DNA from 3 places in the Azospira sp. APE16 genome. Region 3 is predicted to be linked to each of the others. Evidence: predicted binding sites of a transcription regulator. Region 3 holds the regulator's gene; each other region holds the start of a gene.
What was found. The regulator sigma-54, encoded in region 3, starts transcription at its own class of promoters, with help from an activator protein. The targets are predictions, from matches to a motif close to TGGCACGCTTNCTGCTNA.
Positions count from the first base shown of each region.

Region 1 (7,175 bases), 1.2 Mb from region 3:
TAGCCCAACCGACATATGTATAACGCCGCTGGTCAGCTCGACAAGGAACAGCTCGTCCAGCGCTTCGCTCCTCTCGTCAAGCGCATCGCTTACCACCTGATGGCACGCCTGCCGTCCAGTGTGCAGGTGGAGGATTTGGTGCAGAACGGGATGATCGGTCTGCTGGATGCCATGAACCGGTTCGAGACCGGGCACGGCGCCCAGTTCGAGACCTACGCGGCGCAGCGCATCCGGGGGGCCATGCTGGATGGCCTGCGGGAAAACGACTGGCTGCCCCGGGGATTGCGCCGGGACCTGCGCCGCATCGAACAAGCCATCACCCAACTCGAACAGGAGCACGGTCGCGTGCCGACGGAAAAAGAGTTGGCCGAAGCCATGGACATGTCCCTGGCCGATTACCAGAAAATGCTGGGCGAAGCCCGGGGCCATCAACTGCTCTACTTCGAAGACTTCACCGAAGAGGGCGAGGAAGGCTTCCTGGAGCGCCACCTGACGGATCACGATGCCGATCCCCTGCGCCTGCTCGAGGAGCAGAGCCTGCGTCAGACCCTGGTGGCTTCCATCGGCGAGCTGCCGGAACGGGAAAAATTGATGATGGCCCTCTACTATGAGCAGGACCTCAATCTGCGGGAAATCGGCGAAGTCATGGGAGTGACCGAGTCCCGCGTCTGTCAGCTGCATAGTCAGGCCATCGCCCGCTTGCGGGCCAAGGTTCTGGGTGAGACTTCAGGAAAGAAGAAAAAACGCCATGGATAGCATAAGCATTATCGGTTTGCTCCTGGGGCTTGGCGCCATCATCGGGGGTCAGATTCTCGAAGGGGGGCACCTCGGCTCCCTGCTGCAGCCCACCGCCGCCATGATCGTGCTGGGGGGGACCTTCGGTGCCGTCCTGCTGCAGAGTCCCGTATCCACCGTGGTCCGGGCTTTCAAGATGCTCAAGTGGGTGTGGGTGCCGCCGGCGGTCAATCACGCCTGGATGATCAACAGCATTTCCGACTGGAGCCATGTCTCCCGCCGCGAGGGCCTGCTGGCCCTGGAGGGGTTCATCGCCCAGTTGCGCGACCCGTTTATCCAGAAAGGGCTGCAACTGCTGGTGGATGGTGCGGAGCCGGAACGTCTGCGGGAGGTGCTGGAGGTGGAAATCGGCACCTATGAAGAGGAGCTGAAGGCCGGTGCCAAGTTCTGGGAATCCGCCGGCGGCTTCTCTCCGACCATCGGCATTATCGGCGCGGTGATGGGTCTGATCCACGTGATGGAGAATCTGTCCGATCCCTCCAAGTTGGGGGCCGGTATCGCCGTCGCCTTCGTGGCCACCATTTACGGCGTCGGCATGGCCAACCTGGTGCTGATTCCCATGTCCACCAAACTGAAGGCTCATATCGCCCGCCTGGTGACCCTGCGGGAAATGCTGGTGGATGGCCTGGTCGGCATCGCCAACGGCGACAACCCGCGCATCATCGAGAGCCGCCTCCAGGGTTACGTGAGCTGATCCCATGGGGCGCCGCAATAAAAAGCACGCGGACGAGCATGAGAATCTGGAGCGCTGGCTCGTTTCCTACGCCGACTTCATTACCCTGCTGTTTGCCTTCTTCGTGGTGATGTACGCCATTTCGTCGGTGAACGAGGGCAAGTACCGGGTGCTATCGGATTCCCTGATCACTGCCTTCAAGAATCCCTCCATCGTCGATGGAGGCGCCATCACGGTCGTGCCCAAGCGGACGCCGGACAGTGTGGTCAAGCAGATCGTGGTGAAGGAGGATCCCAAGGTCGTCGAGGCCAAACAGCAGCAACGGGACAAGATGCGCAATGTGGCCAAGGACATTTTTGCCGTCCTGGCGCCCCTGGTGCAGCAGGGCAAGGTCAGGGTGCTGGAAACGGCCCGTGGCGTCACTATCGAAATCAACGACAGCATTCTCTTCGCCCCAGGTCAGGCCCAGCTGGAACAGACCTCCATCCGGGCCATGCGGGCGGTCGGTGAGGTACTGGCGCCGACCGATTTCCCCATCACCATCGAAGGACATACCGACAACATCCCCATCCGCACCGCCCAATTCCCGTCTAACTGGGAGTTGTCAGCGGTGCGGGCCACCACGGTGCTGCGGTTGTTTGTCGATGCCGGAGTCGCTCCTACCCATCTGACAGCCATCGGTTACGGCGAAACCCGGCCGGTCGAGATGAATGAGACGGTGGAAGGGCGGGCCCGGAACCGGCGGGTCAGCATCCTGATTGATTCCATGCTGCCGGAAAAACCTGCCGTAGTCGCTCCGACTCCTCAGGCGCCCATGGCGCCGCCGGCCACGCCCGTTGGCGCTGTTCCCTCCGCGGCAACGGGTGTGGCTGTACCTGCCAGATAGGCGCGGTTCAGGAAAAAAAGGATATGGATGGTCCGGGGCCGCTAGGGGCGCCCGGAAGCGGAAAATCAGGCAGCGTCAATGATACGCCGGCCGCTAAGTTGGGTTGGCTGGCCATCAGGACCGTAGAGATTGTTCTGGGTGGTGACAGATGTGGATAGCAGGGCGCTCAAGGCTTGCTGGTTGTGCTGCATGCGCATGGCGATCAATTGGCCGTTAAGAAGATTGAGTTCCTTGGCCTCGCCAACGGTCTTCTTCAGAATTCCCCACTGTTGCTGAACTGCCTGATCCCCGGGGTGGAGGGCTATCCAGGCTTCCACACCTATCTTGTCCGGGCCCAGTCCGTTGTGGCTCAGGAACCGGTTGCGCTTTTCCCCGGCGACATTCAACTCGCCAATCAGCCCGATCTTGGTCTTGCTCAATGCCTCAACGGCGGCAGTGTCACCAACTTTCAGAGCATTTTGCTCTTCCAGGAGAAAGGTGACAAACCCTGCCATCAGGGTATTTTCATTTTTCAGCAGTGCATCTAGCGAGAGTGTGGAGGCATTCATCAGCGATGGACGACATCAGGATTGGGGCTGCTTTCCAAGCAATTCCTGTGCCGAGCTGATCAGCCGGTCTGCTATAGCTTCCGCATTGATGCTGAAGCGCCCCTGGGCAATGGCATCCTTGATGGCGGCGACCCGGGCGCTGTCCACCGGGCTGCCTTCCTGACTTTCCATGGACTGCAGACGACCGCTCAGGCTCAACTGTACTTCTTCCGTGCTGGAAGATGCGGGGCTGTTCTGCGCCTTTGCTGTCCGCTTTGTGTTGTCCAGGCCGGCATTGCCAACCGGGAGCAGGGAAGAATCGATTTTCACGGCGAACCCTTTCAGGTCTTCATCTTACTGAAGATAACGGCGGTAGCCCGTCAAACTTGAGGGTCGAATCCGCAGAAATATTGTACCAATTCAGGGTCTCATTTGCCTGTTTTCAATAGCCAATTTCAATAATGCCGCCGGAGCGGGCAACACCGCTGACCGTTTGTCCGTTGTTGAGCCGAGCTTGGGCAATCTGGCCCTCGGAGGCGTTGTTCATGGCTCTGCCTTCACTGCCGACGGAGAATCCAGGTCCTTTGGATATGACTTTCACGGTCTGGCCCTGCTGGACCACCCAGGGGGCCATCAGCATATCGGCTCGTAGGGGTTGTCCTGCACCGATACCATTGCGGACGGTTTTGCCGAGGGCCTGCTGAATGTCGGTCAGGGTGCCGTTGGGCAGATTGGCCAGGTCGCCGCTTTGGGTCACCACCTCTGAGATGGTGATGGGCTGTCCGGGAGTCAGGGCCCGGGCGGCGACCAGATAGTTGGTGGTGACGCTGATCTGGACAGGAACGTAAATGGTCCAGCCGGTTTCTCCCAGGCAGCGCACTCCGACGGAAACTCGTCCCCACATCTTGGAACCGGGGGGCAGGAATGCCTCGAGCGCTGGACAAGGGGCCAACTGGGTGCGGGTGTCCAGGGGGCTGATGGTGTACTGCACCCGGCCAGGCAAGCCCCGGGTTTGGGCTCGGAGGAACTGGTCGATGGCATTGGTGACTACGTCGCCGTTCTGTGTCGAGGCAAAGCTACCCCCCCAAAAGGCCAGTACGAACAGCAGGAGGACGGCGCGCATGGTTCTGCAAAGTCGAATTTCAGTCATGGCGCTATTGTGCATCAGTCCAACTCCCGGCGGTATATGGCTTCACCGGGCGGCAAAAGTTGCCGAACCGTGGAAGTGAATTCTGCCGGAATCCTGCCGTTCAAGTGGCTTAAAGGCTTGGCACGAAATCTGCATTGAAGTCCTTGCAAATTTTTAGGGGTGGCCGCCATGGTCAGCAAGCTGGATCAGAGCATCAATTTTCATCGTCAGGCATTGGGTTTGAGGGCCTACCGGCAGCAAGTGCTGGCGGCCAATATCGCCAATTCCGACACGCCGAATTTCAAGGCCCGCGATATTGATTTCAGCTCCGCCTTGCAGGATGCCTTGGCAGGAAAAGGCCAGTCCGATCTGCAAATGAACACGACTTCGAGCCGCCATATTGTCGGCTCCAGTTCCAGCGGCCCTGCTTCCCTGCAATATCGCACGGCATTCCAGCCGAGTGCCGATGGCAACACGGTGGACATGGATGTGGAGCGCGCCAAGTTTGCCGAAAACGCCCTGCAGTATGAAGCGAGCCTGCAGTTCATCGGAGGGCAGTTCAAAACTATGCTGACCGCGATCCAGGGTCAGACCGGCGCTTAAGGGGTAGAGCATGAGCATTTTCAACATGTTCCATGTGGCAGGCAGCGCCTTGACGGCCCAGTCGGTGCGTCTCAATGCGGTTGCCTCGAACATGGCCAACGCCGACAGTATCACCAGCGCCGACGGCACGCCCTACCGTGCCAAACAGGTGGTGTTCGAGGCGGTACCCATGGGCAACGAATCCGCCCAAGGCGTCCGCGTCAAGCAGGTGGTGGAGAGTGCTGCCCCCCCCCGGGTAATCTACGACCCGAAGAATCCTGCAGCCAATGCCGATGGCTATGTGTCCATGCCCAACGTGGATGCGGTGGAGGAGATGGTCAACATGATTTCTGCTTCCCGGTCCTACCAAAGCAATGCGGATGTGATGAATACGGCAAAGACCTTGCTTACCCGAACCTTGGCCATGGGCCAGTAAAAGTTCTTAGGAGAAGATCATGAGTACCAGTGCAACCAGCAGCACTTCCTCTGCGAGCATCTACGCGGCCCTCAACGGGACCTCCAGCAGCAGTAGCAAGTCTTCTTCCACCACCAGTTCTGATGACATCCAGAGTCAGTTCATGACCATGCTGGTGACCCAGTTGCAGAACCAGGACCCCCTGAGCCCGATGGACAGCTCCGCCATGACCAGCCAGTTGGCTCAGATCAGCACGGTGAGTGGCCTGGAAAAAGTTAACAGCACCCTGGAAACCCTGCTGACCAGCTACGACTCCACCCAGTCGATGCAGGCAGCAGCCCTGCTCGGCTCCAACGTGCTGGTACCCGGCAGCGGCCTGACCCTCTCTGAAAGCCAGGCGGTAGGGGGGTTCGAGGTGGCCAGCGCAGCGGACAGCGTGGTTCTGACCATCAAGGACTCCAACGGCAACGTGGTCAATACCGTCGATTTTGGCGCTGCCAAGGCCGGCAGCCACCTCTTTGCCTGGGATGGCACCGATGCCTCCGGCGCCAAGGTGGCCGACGGTACCTACACCGTGACTGTGACGGCAACCCAGGGCGGTTCCAGCGTCACGTCCACCGCCCTTCAGCTGGGGCAGGTATCTGCTGTGGTTCGCACCAGCGACGGCTATCAACTGGATGTCGGTACTGGCACCCTCGTCGATTACGACGATGTGCGTCAGGTTCTGTAATTAGGGGAGAGGAAAATGGCTTTCCAACAAGGTTTGAGCGGTCTGAACACGGCTTCCAAGGCGCTGGATGTGATCGGCAACAACGTGGCGAACTCCAGCACCGTGGGTTTCAAGCAGGCGAACGCCCACTTTGCCGACGTCTATGCTGCTTCCCTCGGGGTTGGCGGCGCTAGCCAGGTGGGTATTGGTACCAACCTGGCGGCCATCGTGCAGCAATTTACCCAGGGCAACATCACCACCACCAACAACACCCTGGATGTAGCCATCAACGGCAACGGCTTCTTCCGCATGAGCAGCAACGGCACCATCAGCTATAGCCGTAACGGCCAGTTCCACCTGGATAACAGCGGTTACATCGTCAATGACCAGGGGTCGAGGCTGACGGGCTATCCTGCCGGCGTGGACGGCGTCATCCGTCCCCAGACCCCCACCGAGCTGCAGCTGACCCCCGATTTGCTCAAGTTGGATCCGGTGGCTACCGGGGCTAGCGTGGGTAGTGAGTATGCCGGGGTGCAGGCGAGCGTGAACCTGAAGGCTAACTCCGAGACCACTGTCTGGAGCCCCCCCGCCGCGGCGGGTGTTCCCAGCATCAGCCCGGATACCTACAACTATTCCACTGCCCTGAGCATTTATGACTCTCTCGGTGCCGCCCATACCCTGACCCTGTACTTCGTCAAGGAAACGGCCACCGGCTCCTGGTCCATGTACGGCAACGTGGATGGTACCGCCATGCTTAATGCCGGCAACACGCTGAACATGACGACCGGGATCCCCATCCAGTTCGATACTAATGGCCAAGTGAGCAGCTTCAACGGCGATACTGCGACTCCCTTCGAAATGGCGGTGACTTTCGATATGGACGGCGTGGTGGCCGACCTTCAATCCGTGGATCCCACTGTGCCTGATAACGGTGCAAGTTCCACGCTCAGCTTCAACCTCAACCTGACCGGCACGACCCAGTACGGTGACAAGAACGCTACCAACCGCCTGCTGCAGGATGGCTATAGTTCCGGCAGCCTGTCCGGTCTGAGTATCGGCACCGACGGCGTCATCAAGGGCAACTACAGTAACGGGGAAACCCGCAATATCGGCCAGATGGTGCTCGCCAACTTCGACAACCCCAACGGCCTGCAGTCCATCGGTGGCAACCAATGGGTGGAAACTGCCACATCCGGTCAGCCGACGGTGGATGCTCCCGGATCCGGCCGTTTGGGCTTGGTGCAGTCCAATGCCCTGGAAGATTCCAACGTGGATCTTACCTCCGAGTTGGTGAACATGATCACCCAGCAACGGAATTACCAGGCTAACTCCCAGACCATCAAGACCCAGGACCAGATCATGCAGACCATCGTCAATCTGCGCTGATCCAGATTCTCCCTGACCTGACCCATTCGAGACTTCCATGGACCGCCTGATATACACAGCCATGACCGGTGCC
Region 1 is NZ_CP179682.1:2,806,261-2,813,435, reverse strand. Features, by position in the region: gene ACLSSQ_RS13450 (MinD/ParA family ATP-binding protein) at 1-3, shown strand, start outside; gene ACLSSQ_RS13445 (RNA polymerase sigma factor FliA) at 16-756, shown strand; gene ACLSSQ_RS13440 (flagellar motor protein) at 749-1,489, shown strand; gene motD (flagellar motor protein MotD) at 1,494-2,354, shown strand; gene ACLSSQ_RS13430 (flagella synthesis protein FlgN) at 2,420-2,902, opposite strand; gene flgM (flagellar biosynthesis anti-sigma factor FlgM) at 2,918-3,211, opposite strand; gene flgA (flagellar basal body P-ring formation chaperone FlgA) at 3,324-4,046, opposite strand; gene flgB (flagellar basal body rod protein FlgB) at 4,200-4,613, shown strand; gene flgC (flagellar basal body rod protein FlgC) at 4,624-5,028, shown strand; gene ACLSSQ_RS13405 (flagellar hook assembly protein FlgD) at 5,048-5,737, shown strand; gene flgE (flagellar hook protein FlgE) at 5,753-7,102, shown strand; gene flgF (flagellar basal-body rod protein FlgF) at 7,140-7,175, shown strand, end outside.
Region 1: a site for sigma-54 is predicted at 4,150-4,167, ahead of flgB (flagellar basal body rod protein FlgB). Genes of this name have one in related genera too.

Region 2 (7,175 bases), 440 kb from region 3:
GGCAGGTCGCCGATGCGCTCCCGTTCCAGGGCGCCCCGGGCACGCCAGGCGCCGGCCTGGCGCAGGCCCCACTTGAGACGGGTGTTGCCGGCATCGAGCAGCAGGATCATAGGGGCCTCAGGGAAAGGTCGCCGGCCAGGTGGCGCAACACGCCGTCCGGGCCTTCCAGCAGCAGGGCACCGTCGCCGTCGGCGCCGCGGCACAGGCCGGAGGCTACCACCTTGCCTTCCTCCAGCAAATGCACCGGACAGTCCTGCCAGGCATGGCGCCGCTGCCAGTCGTCGGCGAGGGCGGCAAAGCCGCCGCGGCTGAAGCGGTCCAGCACCGCCACCAGTTCCCGCAGCAGGGCGGCCAGCAGGTCGTGGCGCTCCGGCACCGCGCCCATCAGGGTCGCCAGACCGGCCGGGGCCAGCCCGCCGGGCGCACTCACCGCCGGTGCCCGCAAATTAATACCGATGCCGATGATGGCCTCGGTGCCGCTGCGGCTGGACGACAGTTCCACCAGGATGCCGGCCAGCTTGCCGAGGCCGCCCGGCACCGGGGCCAGCACGTCGTTGGGCCATTTCAGAACCACACCGGCGGCGCCGAGGGATTCGCAGGCCCGGGCGACGGCCACGCCAACGGCCAAGGACAGGCCGGCCACCTTGTCGAAACCGCCGGCAAAGCGCCACAGCAGGGAAAAGGTGAGACTGTCTTCGGGGCTGGAAACCCAGTCCCGCCCCCGCCGCCCACGGCCGGCGCTCTGCCGATCGGCCACCACCACGCTGCCGGCCGGTGCCCCCCGGGCGGCCCGGCGCGACAGTTCGGAACTGGTGGAATCGCAGCTTTCCAGGCTGTCCACATCCACCCGGCCGACGATGGCGCCGAGGCGGGAAACGAGGAGGGCCGGGTCGATCAGGGATGCAGCCATGACAGCGCCAGAAGGAATGAAGGCGCCATTATCGGGGATAAGGCCGGGAAGGAAAAACTTCTCTGGCCCCATGCTCTGGCCTCATAGGCAGCAGCCGCCGGGAATCGAATCCCCCGGCGGGGCCGAAGCCGCTTATTCCGCCGCCGGTTCCTCGGCCGCAGCGGCGGCCTTGCCGCCCTCCAGACCCAGCTCCTGGATCTTGCGGGTGATGGTGTTGCGGCCGATACCCAGGGCCTGGGCCGCCTCGATGCGGCGGCCGCCGGTGTGGGCCAGGGCACGGGAGATGAGGATGCGCTCGAAGGTGTCGGAGAGCTTGCCGTGGATGTCCGGCACGCCCCGGGCCAGGAGCCGGTCGGCCTCGGCCGCCAGGGCTTCCTCCCAGCCGCCGATGACGCCGGCGCCGCTGGCGGGGGAGGTTTCCCGCAGTTCCGGCGGTAGGTCCCCCACTTCCACCAGCTGGCCGGGAGCCATGACGGTGAGCCAATGGCAGAGGTTTTCCAGCTGCCGCACGTTGCCCTGGAAGTCGAGGGAAACGAGGAACTTCACCGCCCCGTCGGACAGGCGCTTGGGCTCCACCCCCAGCTCCTGGGCGCTCTTGGCGAGGAAGTGGCGGGCCAGCAGGGGAATGTCCTCACGCCGCTCGCGCAGGGCCGGCAGGCGGATACGGATGACGTTGAGGCGGTGGAACAGATCCTCCCGGAAGAGACCGTCCTTGACCCGGGTTTCCAGGTTCTGGTGGGTGGCGGCGATGACCCGCACATTGGCCTTCAGCGGCTGGTGGCCGCCGACCCGGTAGTAGTGTCCGTCGGAGAGCACCCGCAGCAGGCGGGTCTGCAGTTCCGAGGGCATGTCGCCGATTTCGTCGAGGAACAGGGTGCCGCCCTCGGCCTGCTCGAAGCGGCCCCGGCGCTGGGTGGCGGCGCCGGTGAAGGCGCCCCGCTCATGGCCGAACAGTTCGGATTCGAGCAGGTCCTTGGGAATGGCCGCGGTGTTGATGGCGATGAAGGGCTTGTCCGCCCGGGGGCTGTGGCGATGCAGGGCCCGAGCCACCAGCTCCTTGCCGGAACCGGATTCGCCGGTGATGAGCACGGTGGCGTGGCTCATGGCCAGACGGCCGATGGCGCGGAAAACTTCCTGCATGGCCGGGGCCTGGCCGAGAATCTCCGGACTGATGCTGGTTTCCTCAACCGCACCATCCTGGTGCATCGACTCATCCAGGGCCCGGCGGATCAGTTCCAGGGCCTGGTCCACGTCGAAGGGTTTGGGCAGGTATTCGAAGGCCCCGCCCTGGAAGGCGGCGACGGCGCTCTCCAGGTCCGAGTAGGCGGTCATGATGATGACCGGCAGGGAGGGGATGTGGGACTTCACGTGCTGCAGCAGCTCCAGGCCGGACTGGCCGGGCATGCGGATGTCCGAAAGCAGGACCTGGGGCACCTCTCCGGCGGCCAGGGCGGCCAGGGCATCCACGGCGGAGGCGAAGCTCTTGTGGGCGATCTGTTCCCGGGCCAGGGCCTTTTCCAGGACCCAGCGGATGGAGCGGTCATCGTCGACAATCCAGACGGGTTTCATTGTGATCCCTTATTCGTTTTGCGCTGTGGCGAAATGGTCCACTGCACCGAGCAATTACTTTGCCAGCTTGGCTGCCGGCCTCAGGCGTGTTCCAGGGGCAGGCGCACGATGAAGCAGGTGCGGCCCGGGCGGCTCTCGCATTCCACCGTGCCCTGGTGCTGCTGCACGAAGCTCTGGGCCAGGGTCAGGCCCAGGCCGGAACCACCGTCCCGGCCCGAGACCAGGGGGTAGAACATGCGCTCCCGGATGTCTTCGGGAATACCGGGGCCGTTGTCGACCACCTGCAGTTCCAGGGCCAGGCGGAAGCGCTTCTTGGCCAGGGTCACCTGGCGCACGGCCCGGGTGCGCAGGACGATCTCGCCCTTGCCTTCCATGGCCTGGGCGGCGTTGCGGGCGATGTTGAGGATGGCCTGGATCAGCTGCTCCCGGTCGCCGATGAGGTCCGGCAGGCTGGTGTCGTAGTCGCGGCGGATCTTCAGCTGGCCGGGGAATTCGGCCAGCAGCAGGCTGCGCACCCGCTCCAGGATTTCGTGGATGTTCACCGGCCCGGGCTGCATCGGCCGGTGGGGCGAAAGCAGGCGCTGCATCAGGTCCTGCAGGCGGTCCGCTTCCTTGATGATGACCTGGGTGTATTCCCGCAGGCTGGGGTTGTTCAGTTCGAATTCCAGCAACTGGGCGGCGCCCCGGATGCCGCCGAGGGGATTCTTGATCTCGTGGGCCAGGTTGCGGATCAGTTCCCGGCTGGCCTGTTGCTGCTGCAGCAGGCGCTCTTCCCGGGAGGCGCGGATCTGCTGGTCGATGGGGCGCAGCTCCAGCAGCAGGCGGGCCTCCGGGGCATCCACCGGCGTCACGGTGCAGTTGATCTGCAGCACCTCGTCGTCTTCGCGGCGAATCTCGATGTTGTGGCCGGTATAGCTCCAGTCGTTGTCCAGAGCGCTGTCCAGGGCCTTCTGCAGGCCGGCCGAGGCCTGGATGATGTCCAGCAGGGAGCGTCCCACCACCACCCGGCCGCTGGTGGCCAGCAGGTTCTCCGCCGCCGGGTTCATGTGGCGGATGACAAGGCCGTCACCCAGAAGGATGACGGCAGACGAAAGCAGGTCGAGGCCGCTGAAGGGGCCGGGATTCAGATTAGGCATGGCTGGTTGGATAGCAGGAAGCGTACCAGCCGCGGCGCTCAACGCAGATTGCCGATTTCCTTGCGGATGGCTTCGATGTTGCGCTCATGCAGTTGCACCTTGTCCTTGTAGGGCTGCACCCGCTCGGCCACCTTGGCGCCGTTGATGCCGCCGCCGACATTGCGGTCGGTCGGCTGGATGTTGGCCTCCTGATTGGCCAGCTCCTTCTTGGCGGCCTCCAGGTTCTTCTGCTCCGCCGCCAGTTCCTGTTCCAGGATGGTGCGGCGGTCGTTGTCGCGGCTGCGCTGGGTTTCGCTGCCCACCTTGGGAAAGTCCGAAGGGGAAGGCGTGCTGACCTTGGCCGGGGCCCGACTGCCGCCGCTGGGGGCCGAGTTGGCGGGATCGGTGATGATGCGCTTGCAGCCCTTGCCGGGGGCATTGGCATAGGTGATGTGACCAGCGTCGTCGGTACATTTGAAGATGTCGGCCCGGACCGGGCCGACAAACCCCAGGGCCAGCAGGCTGGCCAGCAGGGAGGCACGGGAAAGCTTGGTATTCATTGCCGCTCCTTGAGTTCGGGGCAAGTGTATTGGATCGATAGGGCTTTTACAAATGCCTTTGCCATTGCTCCGGGCAAGCCCGGACACGGCGTCGGAGGCCACGCTCGGCGGCCTCGGGAGCAAAAAAAAGGGACGGCCGCGGCCGTCCCCTTTCTCGGTACTGCAGCCGCTTAGCAGCTGTAGTACAGGTCGAATTCCACCGGGTGGGTGGTCATGCGCAGCTTGTTCACTTCTTCCATCTTCAGGTCGATGAAGGAATCGATCCAGTCGTTGGAGAAGACGCCGCCGCGGGTCAGGAACTCGCGGTCCTTGTCCAGGTTGGCCAGGGCTTCGTCCAGGCTGGCGCAAACGGTCGGGATCTTGGCATCTTCTTCGGGCGGCAGGTCGTACAGATTCTTGTCGGCAGCGTCGCCGGGGTGAATCTTGTTCTGGATGCCGTCCAGGCCAGCCATCAGCAGTGCAGCGAAGCACAGGTAGGGGTTGGCGATGGGATCGGGGAAGCGGGTTTCGATACGGCGGGCCTTGGTGGATTGCACGAAGGGCACGCGGATGGAAGCGGAACGGTTCTTGGCGGAGTAGGCCAGCTTCACCGGAGCTTCGTAGTGGGGCACCAGACGCTTGTAGGAATTGGTACCGGGGTTGGTGATGGCGTTCAGGGCCTTGGCGTGCTTGATGATACCGCCGATGTAGTACAGGGCGGTTTCGGACAGGCCGGCGTAGCCGTTGCCGGCGAACAGGTTCTGGCCATCCTTCCAGATGGACTGGTGCACGTGCATGCCGGAACCGTTGTCGCCAACGATGGGCTTGGGCATGAAGGTGGCGGTCTTGCCGTACTGGTGAGCCACGTTGTGCACGATGTACTTCAGAATCTGGGTCTGGTCGGCGCGACGCACCAGGGTGTTGAAGACGGTGCCGATTTCGTTCTGGCCGGCGGTGGCGACTTCGTGGTGGTGCACTTCGACGGGCACGCCGCAGGCTTCCAGCAGCAGGCACATCTGGGCGCGCATGTCGTTGAAGGAATCAACGGGGGGCACGGGGAAGTAGCCGCCCTTGACCATGGGACGGTGGCCGGCGTTGCCGCCATCGAACTTCTCGGCGGTGGACCAGGCAGCCTCTTCGGAGAAGATCTTCACGTAGGTGCCGGACATGTCGGTCTTCCACTCCACGGAGTCGAAGATGAAGAATTCGGGTTCCGGACCGAAGAAGGCGGTGTCGCCGATGCCGGAGGACTTCAGGTAGGCTTCAGCGCGCTTGGCGATGGAGCGGGGGTCGCGGTCGTAGCCCTTGCCGTCGGCCGGTTCCACCACGTCACAGGTCAGGATCAGGGTGGTTTCGTCGAAGAAGGGGTCGATGTAGGCGGTGTTGGGGTCCGGCATCAGCAGCATGTCGGAGGCCTGGATACCCTTCCAGCCAGCGATGGAGGAACCGTCGAAAGCGTGGCCGGATTCGAACTTGTCTTCGTCGAAGGCGCTTACGGGCACGCCCACGTGTTGCTCTTTACCGCGGGTGTCGGTGAAACGGAAATCGACGAACTTGACGTCGTTTTCCTTGACCATCTTCATGATGTCTTGGGGGGTAGCCATACGCTAAGTCTCCTAACTGAACAGGTACCGGCCGGACCGGCAAAATCAAATAATTCGGTGCGCGACTTTCATAGCAGGTTCCATGCCAGCACTTCGCGCCGAGTAGGCCATTGTGCCATAAGCAAACTTCCCGACCGGGACTTTTTTGACGCACGCAAACGGTGCATTTTACAGGCTAACGCACCATTCTGGTGCGTTAGTGTATATCGGCGCCCCAAAGCCGCTCGTCCCCCTCGCGGCAACTCCGGCGCCAGGAAACCTGGACGGCTCCGCCGGCAGCGGCATCTGACTTATACTTTTCCCATCAACCAGCAGAAGGACAAGCGCCATGGGCAAGATTTCCGACATTCTGACCCTGGCCCAGGAACGGGCCCGGCAACTGGGCCTGCCCTATGGCGGCGCCCTGACGCCCCGGGAGGCCTACGAACTGCTGCAGTCAGCGCCGGGAGCCAAGCTGGTGGATGTACGCACCCACGCCGAGTGGGACTGGGTCGGCCGCATTCCCGGTGCCGTGGAAATCGAATGGATGCAGTATCCCGGCAACCAGCCCAATCCCCACTTCGCCGCCCAACTGGTGCATCAGGTGGATAAGGAGGCCCTGGTGATGTTCATCTGCCGCAGCGGCGCCCGCTCCCACAAGGCCGCCGAAACGGCGGTGCAGGCCGGTTACACCGAGGTATACAACGTCCTCGAAGGCTTCGAGGGCGACAAGGACGCCAATGGCCAGCGCAACAAGGTGGGCGGCTGGCGCCATGCCGGCCTGCCCTGGCAGCAGGGCTGAGGATCAGCCGAGCAGGTCCTTCAGCCCGGTGTAGATGGACAGCACCGTGGTGCCGATGGCCACCAGGGAGCTGGAAACCTCGTTGATGCGGGATACCGCCTTCTGCAGCTTTTCCATGCTGGGCGGGCCGCTCACCAGGCGCCGCGCCAGGGCCATCTTCCAGCCCCCCTGCCCTGCCGCCGACTCCGCCGCCATGTCCGCCGGCAGCGCGGAGACACGGCGGGCCAGCAGGCGCCCCAGCAGCATGCCGGTGAGGTAGCTGAAGCCGATGCTGGCGGCGTACTCGGCGAATTCACGCCACTCCACCGGCCCCTGGGGCAGCCAGGGCACCCCATCCACGTAGGCCACCAGACCACTCATGCCGAGCACCGCCAGGGCCGCCATGGCAAAGGCGGCAGCGCCGGCATGCCAGAGGGACCGCGGCCCCCGTTGCAGCAACAGAAAACCGAAGGGCAGGGGAATGAGCAGGGAAACGATGCGCAGATATAGCGTGTCGAGATCGAAGGCCAGCACGATGAGGCCGTGGGCCAGCAGCAACAACAGCAGGGGCAGCCCCCAGTACAGCAGCCAGCTGCCCCGCCCGCAGCCGGAACCGCCGGTCGCCGCGCCGGGCATGGTCCCGGTCGGGCTGCCGGCTTCCAGCAGGCGAATCCGCTC
Region 2 is NZ_CP179682.1:3,528,206-3,535,380, forward strand. Features, by position in the region: gene ACLSSQ_RS16785 (type III pantothenate kinase) at 1-110, opposite strand, end outside; gene ACLSSQ_RS16790 (biotin--[acetyl-CoA-carboxylase] ligase) at 107-910, opposite strand; gene ntrC (nitrogen regulation protein NR(I)) at 1,043-2,479, opposite strand; gene glnL (nitrogen regulation protein NR(II)) at 2,560-3,615, opposite strand; gene ACLSSQ_RS16805 (DUF4124 domain-containing protein) at 3,654-4,154, opposite strand; gene glnA (glutamate--ammonia ligase) at 4,325-5,737, opposite strand; gene ACLSSQ_RS16815 (rhodanese-like domain-containing protein) at 6,066-6,518, shown strand; gene ACLSSQ_RS16820 (hypothetical protein) at 6,522-7,175, opposite strand, start outside.
Region 2: a site for sigma-54 is predicted at 5,808-5,825, ahead of glnA (glutamate--ammonia ligase). Genes of this name have one in related genera too.

Region 3 (7,175 bases):
CCCATGAGCAGGCCGGTGAGGGGAGCAAAGCCGCTGATGAGGGCGCTGCCCAGGGTGGCCAGCAGCACTGCCGGCCACAGCCGGCCGCCGCCTAGGACGAGGGCGGCCAGGGCAATGCCGGCGGGGGGCCAGAAGGGTACGAAGAGGCCGTGGCCGGCAGTGCCGATGGCCATGGTCAGCTGGGCCACCGCCAGATAGGCGGCAAACACCAGCAGCAGCCCCGGGAGTAGGGGCAGGCGGGCAGCGGGGAGAGGAGCGGCGGCCGGGGGCGCCAATAATCGCTTTAGCATAATTTGCGCCATTTTCCCTGCTTTGCCGCGGTGTTCCAAGGCCTTTGATGCTGGGGATAACACGTAGTCCGGGTAACTTGGCGTAGGCCGGAGGGTTTGTGCCATAATCAGCCGCTTGATTTTGGGGAATTCAGTCATGGACGACAACAAGGCCAAAGCACTAACCGCCGCACTGGCGCAGATCGAAAAGCAGTTCGGCAAGGGCGCCATCATGAAGATGGGCGAGACCGAAGTGGACAAGGGCGTGGACGTGGTGTCCACCGGCTCCCTGGGCCTGGACGTGGCCCTCGGCGTGGGCGGCCTGCCCCGGGGCCGGGTGGTGGAAATATACGGTCCGGAATCTTCCGGCAAGACCACCCTGACCCTGCAGGTCGTCGCCGAGATGCAGAAGCTGGGCGGCACCGCCGCCTTCATCGACGCGGAACACGCCCTCGATCCCCAGTACGCCCAGAAGCTGGGCGTGAACATCGGCGAGCTGCTCATCTCCCAGCCGGACAACGGCGAACAGGCCCTGGAAATCGCCGACATGCTGGTGCGTTCCGGCGGTGTGGACGTGATCGTGGTGGACTCTGTCGCCGCCCTCACCCCCAAGGCCGAAATCGAAGGCGAGATGGGCGATTCCATGATGGGCCTGCACGCCCGCCTGATGAGCCAGGCCCTGCGCAAGCTCACCGCCAACATCAAGAAGACCAACACCCTGGTCATCTTCATCAACCAGATCCGCATGAAGATCGGGGTGATGTTCGGTTCCCCGGAAACCACCACCGGCGGCAACGCGCTCAAGTTCTACGCCTCCGTGCGCCTGGATATCCGCCGTATCGGCGGCATCAAGAAGGGTGACGAGGTGATCGGCAACGAAACCCGCGTCAAGGTGGTGAAGAACAAGGTCTCCCCGCCCTTCCGCGAAGCCCTGTTCGACATCCTCTACGGCGAAGGCATCTCCCGCGAGGGCGAGATCATCGAACTGGGGGTGGCCAACAAGCTGATCGAGAAGTCCGGCGCCTGGTACTCCTACAAGGGCGAGAAAATCGGCCAGGGCAAGGACAACTCCCGGGAATTCCTCAAGGCCAACCCGGCCATTGCCCAGGAAATCGAAGGCAAGATCCGGGAAGCCCTGGGCGTGGCCAACCCCGCCCCGGCGGCCGCTGCCGGGGAATGACCCCGAGCCTGCGCCAGCGGGCCCTGGGGCTGCTGGCGCGGCGGGAGTACAGCCGGGCCGAACTGGCCCGCAAGCTGGCGCCCCACGCAGAATCCGAGGCTGAGCTGCAGACCCTGCTGGACGACCTGGCGGCCCGCCGCCAGCTTTCCGATGCCCGCTATGCCAGTGAAAGGGTCGCCATCCGCGCCCGCCGCTACGGCGATGCCCGGCTGGCTCAGGAACTGCGGCAGAAGGGCGTGGCCGAGGAAACCGTCGCCGCGGCCCTGGCCCAGGGCGGCAGCGAGCTGGAACGGGCGCGCCAGGTGTGGCAGAAGAAATTCGCCGCCCTGCCCGCCGATCTGGCCGAGCGGGCCAAACAGACCCGCTTTCTCCTCAGCCGCGGCTTTGCCGCCGCCACCGTCCGCCAGGTGCTGCAGGGCGGCTGGGACGACGAGTCCGGCAGCGACTGGTAGAACCCCCGGGCGACACCTCTGGCACAATGCCTTTACGCCCCCGCATTCATAGAATCCGATAGCCCATGTCCGAGCAGAACCCCGACCTCATCGCCAAGCTTTCCGCCAACAACCTGAAAAAGCGCTACAAGTCCCGCACCGTGGTGCATGACGTGTCCTTCGAGGTGGGCAGCGGTGAGGTGGTGGGCCTGCTGGGCCCCAACGGTGCCGGCAAGACCACCTGTTTCTACATGATCGTCGGGCTGGTGCCCTCCGACGGCGGCTCCATCCAGCTGCAGAATCAGGAAGTGACCCACTTTCCCATCCACAAGCGGGCCCATCTGGGCATTTCCTACCTGCCCCAGGAGGCCTCCGTCTTCCGCAAGCTCAACGTGGAGGAGAACATCCGTGCCGTGCTGGAACTGCAGAAGCTGCCCAAGCACGAGATCGACCTGCGCCTGGAGGAACTGCTGGAAGAGCTGCACATCGGCCACATCCGCGCTTCCAATGCCGCCGCCCTGTCCGGTGGCGAGCGCCGCCGGGTGGAAATCGCCCGGGCCCTGGCTACCTCTCCCCGTTTCATCCTGCTGGATGAGCCCTTCGCCGGCGTGGACCCCATCGCCGTGCTGGAAATCCAGAAGATCATCCGTTTCCTCAAGGACCGCAGCATCGGCGTGCTCATCACCGACCACAACGTGCGTGAGACCCTGGGCATCTGCGACCGGGCCTACATCATCAATGAGGGCCGGGTGCTGGCGTCTGGCCGCCCGGATGAGATCGTTTATAATGAAGACGTCCGAAAAGTATATCTGGGCGAGAGCTTCCGTCTCTGACGAGCCCAGTCTCCGAGTCTTTCCCTCAACCCGCTCATTGCCGCCGGCCCCTTCGGCCCCGGGTCCATGAAACCAACCCTCCAACTCAAACTCTCGCAGCACCTGGCCCTGACGCCACAGCTGCAGCAGTCCATCCGGCTGCTGCAACTGTCGACGCTCGAGCTGGAGCAGGAGTTGGAGAAGTATCTGCTGGAAAACCCCCTGCTGGAGCGCGAGGACGAGAACTACGAGCCCTCCTACAGCGGGAGCGAAGGCGAATACGCCGGCAGCACGGCCGAGGCCGCTGCTGAGAGCCCGGGGGATGGCGGCGAGTCCAGCGAGGGGGCCGACAGCCACGGTCCCGAGGAAGTGCGGGAAGAGCCCCGGGACAGCCTGGGCGAAGGCGAGGACTGGTTTGCCGAAGGCAGCTACCCTTCCGCCTCCCGCGACGAGGACGAGGATTCCGACTTCCAGGAAGTGCAGGCCGCCAACACCTCCCTGCGCGACCACCTCAACTGGCAGCTGGGCCTGATGCAGCTCTCCGAGCGGGACCGGCAGCTGGTCAGCTTCCTGATCGAGGCGCTGGACGAGGACGGCTACCTGACCCAGCCCCTGGAGGAGCTGCAGGAAGCCCTGCCGGAAGAGCTGGAAATCGACCTGGACGACCTGCAGATCGCCCTGCGCCACCTGCAGCACCTGGACCCGACCGGTGTCGGCGCCCGCACTCCGGGCGAATGCCTGGCCCTGCAGCTGGAAGCCCTGCCGGCCGACGAGGTGCGGGACCAGGCCCTGAAGCTGGTGCGCCATCACCTGGAACTGCTGGCCGGCCGGGACTTCACCAAGCTGAAGAAGCTGCTGGGCTGCGACGACGAGCGCCTGCGCGCCGTCACCAACCTGGTAAAGAGCCTCAACCCCCGGCCCGGCGCCCAGTACGCGCCCCTGGATGCCCGCTACATCACCCCGGACGTGGTGGTGAAGAAGGTGCGCAACCAGTGGACCGCCAGCATCAATCCGGACGCCTACCCGCGCCTGCGCATCAACCGGCTCTACGCCGAGATCCTCTCCAAGCAGCGCGGCTCCAGCCTCTCCGGCCAGCTGCAGGAGGCCCGCTGGCTGATCAAGAACGTGCAGCAGCGTTTCGACACCATCCTGCGCGTGTCCCAGGCCATCCTGGACCGCCAGCGCCAGTTCTTCGAACACGGCGAGGTGGCCATGCGTCCCCTGGTACTGCGGGAAATCGCCGAAACCCTGGGCCTGCACGAATCCACCGTCTCCCGGGTGACCACCCAGAAATACATGGCCACCCCCCGGGGCATTTTCGAACTCAAGTATTTCTTCGGCAGCCACGTGGCCACGGATACGGGGGGCGCCTGTTCGGCCACCGCCATCCGGGCCCTGATCAAGCAGCTGGTGGCGGCCGAAGACCCCAAAAAACCCCTTTCGGACAGTCAAATATCCGAAATTCTTGGCCAACAAGGCATTGTTGTGGCGCGTCGAACCATTGCAAAATACAGAGAAGCGCTCAACATTTCGCCGGCCAACCTACGCAAGTCCATCTAAAAAAGGAGCGAGCCATGAACCTGCACATCACCGGACATCACCTGGAAGTCACCCCGGCGATCCGCGACTACGTCACTGCCAAGCTGGAGCGGGTTACGCGTCACTTCGACAGCGTCATCGACGTCAACGTCATCCTCACCGTGGAAAAGCTGAAGCAGAAGGCTGAAGTCACCGTGCGCGTGCCCGGCAAGGACATCCACGTGGATGCCGAGGATGCCGACCTGTATGCCGCCGTGGACACCCTGATCGACAAGCTGGACCGCCAGGTGCAGAAGTACAAGCAGAAGGCCCAGGATCACCACCGCGACACCATCAAGAATCACATCGAAGAGTGATCTGATTCCCTCTCCGGGACTGGGACGAAAGGCATAGGCGGCGGGGTCGTTTTCCGTTATGATCCCGCCACTTTTCGCCTGGTATCCTGCCTGAATCCCAGTCTCCAACCGGCCCTGCCGCCGCCATCCCGCTGTTCGGGGAAGGTTCCCGCCCCATGGATCTGATCGCCAAACTCCTCCCTCCCGCCCACATCCTGCTGGACCTCGAAGCCAGCAGCAAGAAGCGGGCATTCGAGCAGGCCGGACTGCTGTTCGAGAACAACCTGGGCATCGCCCGGGCCACGGTTTTCGACAGCCTCTTCGCCCGGGAAAAACTGGGTTCCACCGGCCTCGGCCAGGGGGTTGCCATTCCCCACGGCCGCATCAAGGGGCTCAAGGATGCCGCCGGCGCCTTCATGCGCCTGTCCGTCCCGGTGCCTTTCGATTCCCCCGACGGCAAGCCCGTCGGCCTGATGTTCGTGCTGCTGGTGCCGGAACAGGCTACCGAGCAGCATCTGCAGATTCTTTCCGAGCTGGCCCAGCGTTTCTCCGACCGGGCCTTCCGCGAGGCCCTGGGCGCCTGCGACAACACCGACGACGCCCACCGCCTGTTCACCGACTGGGGGAACCATGCGGCAAATCTCCATCAGCCAGCTGTTTGAGGACCACCAGGACAAGCTGTCCCTGACCTGGGTCGCGGCCCAGGGTGCCGAACGCTCCATCGAGATCCGGGAGCGGGGCAACTACGGCGCCGACGTGGTCGGCCACCTCAACCTGATCCACCCGGAACGCCTGCAGGTCATCGGTGCCGCCGAGTACCAGTGGCTGAGCCGGGTCAATCCGGAGCGCCTCAAGGCGCAGATGAACGAAATCTTCGCCGCCCAGCCCCCCGCCGTCATCGTCGCCGAGGGCCTGGAAGTGCTGCCGGCGGTGCTGGAGGGCTGCGAGAGCACTGGTACCCCCCTGTTCACCACCGCCAAACCCTGCTCGGCCGTGATCGACCTGCTGCGCATCTACCTGTCCCGCCGCCTGGCGGACACGGTGTCGGTGCACGGCGTCTTCATGGACGTGCTGGGCATGGGCGTCCTCATTACTGGCGATTCCGGCGTCGGCAAGTCCGAACTGGCCCTGGAGCTGATTTCTCGGGGCCACGGCCTGGTCGCCGACGACGTGGTGGAACTGGCCCGCATCGCCCCCGCCACCATCGAGGGCCGCTGCCCGGGCATGCTGCGGGACTTCCTCGAAGTGCGGGGCCTGGGCCTGCTCAACATCCGCACCATCTTCGGCGAGACCGCCTCCCGGCGGAAAATGAAGCTCAAGCTGATCGTGCACCTGCAGAAGCCGGTAGCCGGGGTGGATGCGCCGCGCCTGCCCCTGGATGCCCAGACCCAGGAGATCCTCGGCGTGGCCGTGCGCAAGGTGGTCATTCCGGTGGCCGCCGGGCGCAACCTGGCGGTGCTGCTGGAGGCGGCGGTGCGCAACAGCATCCTGCAGCTGCGCGGCATCGACAACATGCAGGAATTCATCACCCGGCAGCAGAAGCTGCTGCTTGACGACGATATTTGACGAACGCATAGTGGTAAGCCCTGCCTGACCACTGACGGAGACACCATGAAAAAGATGCTGCTAGCCCTGTGTTCCCTGGCCTGTATCGGCCTGGCTCCCGTTGCCGGCGCCGCCGACGCGGCCAAAGCGCCGACGCCCCAGCAGGAGCGCATGAAAAACTGCAACAAGGAAGCCGGCGAGAAGGGCCTCAAAGGTGACGAGCGCAAGGGCTTTATGAAGACCTGCCTCTCCGGCAAGACCGCCGACGCTCCCGCCGCCAATGCGGAGTGCCAGTCCAAGGCCGCGGAGAAGAAGCTGGCCGGTGCCGCCAAGGCCTCCTTCATCAAGAAGTGCGAAGCCGACAGCCAGGCTGCCAAGTAAGCCCGGGGCGGACTTCCCGCAAAAATGCCAGCCGATTGAAGGCTGGCATTTTTTTTGACAGAATGGCCTGCCCCATTCCACCTGCCCCGGCGTTGATGCCGGGGACTTTCCCTGGAGCCCCGAGATGAAGCCTGCCCCCCTGCGTGCCGCTTCCCGCCTGCTCTGCTGCGGCCTGCTGCTGGCGGCAACCGGCGGCGCCCGGGCCTTCAGTTTTGCCGAGGACGAGAAGCAGGGTGCTGCCGAGGAGGAGGGCCGCCGCGGCCGCATCGCCCAGCATCTGGCCGTTCCCTGCAAGGCGGCATTGCGCAACCAGGGCATCCTGGTGGCCCTGGCCGACCAGACGGCCGACGGCTACCAGCTGCAGGGCAGCAAATACGGCCGCCATGCCGCCGTGATCAACCAAAAGCTGAAGGCCCTGGGCCTGAAGACCTACACCGCCGAGGAGCAGCGGGCCCGCATCGCCCAGGCCGAGATGGAGGCCTATTTCCGCAACGACCCGGATGCGGCCCTGGCCGCTTCCAGCAAGCTGGGCGCCGCCTTCGTGCTCAAGGGCGGGGTTTCCACCCGCACCGCCTACAACCCGGTGGTGCGCCTGCCCGAGGTCTATGTGACCATGCATTTCACCCTGGCGGCGGCGGACGGCCGCACCATTTCCACCGCCACGGCCAAGGCCGAGTCCTATT
Region 3 is NZ_CP179682.1:177,012-184,186, forward strand. Features, by position in the region: gene ACLSSQ_RS00885 (PAS domain S-box protein) at 1-290, opposite strand, end outside; gene recA (recombinase RecA) at 427-1,449, shown strand; gene recX (recombination regulator RecX) at 1,446-1,901, shown strand; gene lptB (LPS export ABC transporter ATP-binding protein) at 1,967-2,713, shown strand; gene ACLSSQ_RS00905 (RNA polymerase factor sigma-54) at 2,780-4,252, shown strand; gene hpf (ribosome hibernation-promoting factor, HPF/YfiA family) at 4,267-4,587, shown strand; gene ptsN (PTS IIA-like nitrogen regulatory protein PtsN) at 4,743-5,228, shown strand; gene hprK (HPr(Ser) kinase/phosphatase) at 5,197-6,132, shown strand; gene ACLSSQ_RS00925 (PsiF family protein) at 6,178-6,492, shown strand; gene ACLSSQ_RS00930 (hypothetical protein) at 6,617-7,175, shown strand, end outside.